2 regions of the Sporosarcina pasteurii genome follow, and region 1 is predicted to be linked to the other one. Evidence: riboswitches for the same ligand, from Rfam matches in the RefSeq annotation. Region 1 holds a riboswitch; the other holds the start of a gene.
The links. Region 1 has a riboswitch for thiamine pyrophosphate ahead of tenA (thiaminase II). Riboswitches for the same ligand answer to the same signal wherever they lie in the genome.

Region 1 (2,493 bases):
TTTATCGATGATTCTTGCACTTATTTCCCACAAAATTAGGAATCCCACTACAATCAAAAATGAGGCAGTATTTCTCATAAAGCGACCTCACTTTGAAGAGTGCTAAGTAAACGGTCCTTTAATGCCAACATTTCAGGAAGATTTAAATCATTTCTTGTACGTTTACCTTGTAATGGCACAAAGATTTCTTCAACGTCCGTCACAGGTTTATTTTTCAATAACAAAATTCGGTCCGATAGAAAGAGTGCTTCCTCCACATCATGGGTAATGAATAGTATCGTAGATTGTCTTTTTTTCCATTGCTCTAGTAACCATTCTTGCATTGATAATTTAGTAATTGCATCGAGTGCAGAAAAAGGTTCGTCTAATAAAAGAAGTGGATTTCCTGAAAGAACAGCGCGCAAAAATGCAACGCGCTGTTTCATCCCTCCAGATAATTCAGCTGGATATTTATCATCTGTGCCTTCTAATCCAAATTCTTTTAATAAAGGTTGTATTTGTTGATAGGCGGTTTGTTTATCAATCCCATTAATTTCAAGTGGTAAATAGGCGTTTTCCAAAATCGTTCGCCATGGTAAAAGTAAATCTTGTTGGGGCATATACGCTACTTTCCCAAGTCTGTCCCCATTTTTATTTCCTTCAAGTGTAATGTCACCAGTCAATGGATGCTCGAGACCAGTAACTAGCCGGAATATCGTACTTTTTCCAGAACCACTTACACCGACGATGGAAATAAATTCACCTGGATGAACAGAAAATGAAAGGTTTTCTAGTATTTTACGTTTTTCGTCATAGCCAAACGAAACATTGTTAAATGCCAACATCAGCAGTTTCAGCACCTGGCCACATTTGCTTGTTGTTCGCCATATCCCAGAACATATATTCAAATCGTGTCGTATTTAAAAAGATTTCTTCTAATTTTTGTAACTCATGCTCAGGTTTACCTTCCGCCACTTCGTTCATTAAGTCAATGCACCAGCTTGCTAGTTCACCGAAGGCTTCGGAAGAATACATGCGTATCCAGTCGCCATATAATGGGTGGTCTGCTGCACCAGGGATTTCATTTAACTCTTTTCCAATTTCCCAATAACTCCAAGCACACGGTAAAACTGCAGCAACAACTTCTGCAAGTGTCCCTTTTTGACTGACGTGTAACATGTAGTGTGTGTATGCTAGAACAATTGGGGAAGGCTTTGCGTTCTCAAGTTCTTCTTCTGAAATGCCGAATCGCTCAGCATATTTTCGGTGAAGCGCCATCTCCGTATTCAATGTACCTTCAAGTAGTCCAGCGAATTTCCCCATAGTTTCAACATCATCTGCTTTCACTGCGCCGATTGCAAATACTTTTGAGTAATCGATTAAATATAAGTAATCCTGCACCATGTAAAAACGAAAGTTTTCTTGATTAACAGTTCCATCGCCAATCCCTTTTACAAACGGATGATTATGATTCTGTCTCCAAATTGGTAATGTTTTCTCATGCAGGCGGTCAGTAAATTTCATTTCATACCCACTCCCTATTAATTTTTCCAATTAAAAAATCCACTCCTTGAAGAAGAAGTGGATTGTAGACAGTCAGAATTCCCCAGAAAATAGACGGGTCGAATTTATACGTCTGCACCTCTTCCTTACGCCAGTATTACCTGGTTCAAGTTAAAAGGGTTTAGGCATTCGCCAGTCTCAGCTCTTTTCGAGCACCCCTAGTGGTGGATCTTATGAAATTGGATTCAACTAAGTATAAGCATAGAAAAAAGAGAAAGTCAAATAATTGATTGAAAATAGGTGGAAAGACGCAACGGGATTATTGGAGCCGAATAGTTAGTATAGCCATCAATAAAATTCGTTTAACTCAAAGTGCGTAGGGCGGTATTTGTGAATGAGTCAATGCTGCCGATTCGAATCGTAAAATTTCGGGATATCCGCCGAAACTGTAATTATCTTCGCTCTCTGTAGCAGTATGTCCTAGGAAATCAATAGGATGTCCAATCAATCTTGAGATGTCCTCCGAAATGGGCGTTATCTCCGCTCTCCGTTCCAAGATGTACGAGCAAATCACCAAGATATCCGCCCAATTCCTAAATCCCCACCTCTAATAAAAGACATCACTGTAATTCGTCAATTCTTTCAAAGCATTTTCTTCAATCGGAATGCGAATCGATAACATCCATATATTTAATAAAGTGAAGGTAATGGCAGTAAAATAAGCGTTAAATAAAAGTGGGATGGATATTAATTCGATGGCAACAATTAAATAATTAGGGTGACGTAAAAATTTGTAAGGACCTTTTTTTACCACATTCGCGTTTGGAAGAATCATTATTTTTGTATTCCAAAACTTACCTAAAGAAAATAAACACCAAAATCTGCCTACTTGCGCAAGAAGGAAAAGTATCAGAAAAAATCCCCAAAGCGGGGAGAGTGTTCGTTCAAATAGAATGACTTCGATAATGAATGCAATAAAAAATGAACTATGAAGGAGGATCATGAGCGGAT
Region 2 (2,493 bases), 680 kb from region 1:
ACGTAAAACTTCTCCCCTGCGGCAGACATAAATAAATCTTCCGCATCAGGTACGTCTACCCGATGTCCCCCTTTAATGACGACGGATTGCGCCCCTAATGCCAATATATGCTTGGCCGCTTTTTCTATGTCCGCATTGTTTTGGATACGTAACCCCGTCAGAACTTCAGCTTCTGGAATATTGGGTGTCACTACTGTCGCAATAGGAAGAAGTTCATTCTTCAACGCCTCAATTGCTTCCTCCTGAAGTAAAGAAGCCCCACCTTTTGCGATCATCACAGGATCAATGACGAGCGGAATTTCCTGTTTCTTTAATTGCTCAGCCACGACTTTAATAATATCTGATGAAAACAACATCCCCGTTTTCACAGCATGCACGGGAAAATCCGTAAAAATGGCTTCAATTTGTGCGGCGATGATCTCTAGATCTATCGATTGGATCGCATGAACTCCTTGCGTATTTTGTGCCGTCACTGCTGTTAATGCGGACGTACCAAATACCCCAAGCTCCTGAAACGTCTTTAAATCCGCTTGAATACCGGCACCTCCACTGTTATCTGAACCAGCAATTGTCATTGCGATTTGAACCATTTCAACTCACGTCCTTTTTTAAAATAAAGCCGCTTTCCGGTAACGTTAGAAAGCGGCGGTCATCCTTTTATACAAAAAGACGTGCCACTTCCCTACGCCAGTATCATCCGGATCAGGTTCTAAGGATCTGTACAAAACATATACATCTCAGCCTTTGTTAGGCACTCCTAGTGGTTGTAGAACTATTCAGCTTTTATTCACTATAGCACATTTACACAAGGATATTGCCTTGTTCACAGAACCTTTAAGAAACTTTTACAAATTTAACTGAATAACCTTTGCCGAAATCTACTCATTTTTTGTCATCAAATGTAAACTTTATCCTAATTACAATAAAGTACGAACTATGTTGATTTCCGTTCCGGGCGGACGCTTTCCACTACAATCAACGAGACACCCTCATCATTAAGATGAACTTTTAAAAAAGTAAGGATACTTAAATTCATCTATATTATAAAAATAAGCAATTGTGAAATTGATTCATCTAGCAAAATTATGCTATAGTGAATCTAAATTCAAATAGTTTATTGCCACTGGAGGTGCCTTTGTGAAAGGCTGAGATGCATATACATATGCGGACTCTTTGAACCTGATCTGGTTTAGACCAGCGGAGGGAAGTGGATCCGCGTTTCTTTTACACCATATCGAAATCGTGGCCGCTTCCTACTATATATAGGAGCGGCTTTTTCTATTTTAAAAAAGGAGCCAAATGATTTATGAAGAAAAACAATCATCTACTTGCAGCATTAAGACAACAGAATCCTCTGATACACTGCATTTCCAATATCGTTGTTGCCAACTTCCAAGCAAATGGATTACTTGCACTAGGCGCCTCACCGATCATGGCGGATGCCATGGAAGAAGTTGCTGAAATTGCAGCCGTGGCAGATGCAACGGTTCTTAATATGGGAACACTCAATCCAACTACGCTAGAAGCTATGATTCACGCGGGGAAAAGCGCAACGGAACGAAACATCCCTGTCGTCATCGATCCAGTCGGTGTCGGGGCCACTACTTTTCGCAAGCAAAGTATCCAACAACTCTTACAAGAAGTTGACGTTACCCTCATTCGTTGTAATGCAGGCGAACTTGCAGCCATCGCGGGTGTGGATTGGACAGCGAAAGGCGTTGATGCTGGCGTAGGTGATGCAGATATTGAAAGTATTGCAAAAGCAGTAGCGAAAAAACATAATTGTTTACTCGCTGTTTCTGGAGAAATCGATATCGTCACAGACGGTTATCAAACCTTTTATATAGAGGGCGGACATCCACTCATGACAAAAGTGACAGGCACCGGATGTTTATTAAGTAGTGTCGTAGGCGCATTTTTAGCAGCTGCTGAGGAAAACAGTGTCGAAGCAGCGGCAACAGCCCTAACTTTCTATAAAAAAGCCGGAGAAAAAGCAGCAGCGCTCGCGGTCGGACCTGGAGACTTTGCTGTTCACTTTCTAAACGCACTAAACGAGGAGGAACCTACACATTGAACCTTCGAAAAATGACCATCATGACAATGTTCGTCGCCATAGCAGTTGCCGGCTCTGTATTTGTTTCCTTTCCAGCAGGAATTGCGCGCGCCTACCCGATTCAACATGCTGTCAATGTGATTGCCGCCATTACGTTAGGTCCCATTCCTGCATTGACGATTGCTTTTTTAACTGGACTCGTTCGAATCCTAACAGGAACTGGCTCGCTTCTCGCTTTTCCAGGCGGGATGATCGGTGCTTATTTAGCGGGCATCCTCTACCAAAGATTCGGAAAACCAGCATTTGCAGCCATCGGTGAAGTGATTGGGACTGGCATCATTGCTTCCTTATTTGCAGTTCCTTACGCAAAAATCTTAATGGGGACAACGGTGACAGCATTCTTTTTCATGCCCCCATTTCTCGTATCAAGCGTAAGTGGT

Region 2: linked by a shared signal. The riboswitch ahead of thiM (hydroxyethylthiazole kinase) and the one ahead of tenA (thiaminase II) in region 1 are both predicted to bind thiamine pyrophosphate.

The regions. Positions count from the first base shown of each region.
Region 1 is NZ_CP160452.1:2,486,765-2,489,257, reverse strand. It holds gene AB1H92_RS11825 (ABC transporter permease) at 1-78, opposite strand, end outside; gene AB1H92_RS11820 (ABC transporter ATP-binding protein) at 75-824, opposite strand; gene tenA (thiaminase II) at 811-1,503, opposite strand; TPP riboswitch at 1,609-1,712, opposite strand; gene AB1H92_RS11810 (isoprenylcysteine carboxyl methyltransferase family protein) at 2,090-2,493, opposite strand, start outside.
Region 2 is NZ_CP160452.1:3,168,985-3,171,477, forward strand. It holds gene thiD (bifunctional hydroxymethylpyrimidine kinase/phosphomethylpyrimidine kinase) at 1-590, opposite strand, end outside; TPP riboswitch at 663-769, opposite strand; TPP riboswitch at 1,116-1,223, shown strand; gene thiM (hydroxyethylthiazole kinase) at 1,307-2,074, shown strand; gene thiW (energy coupling factor transporter S component ThiW) at 2,086-2,493, shown strand, end outside.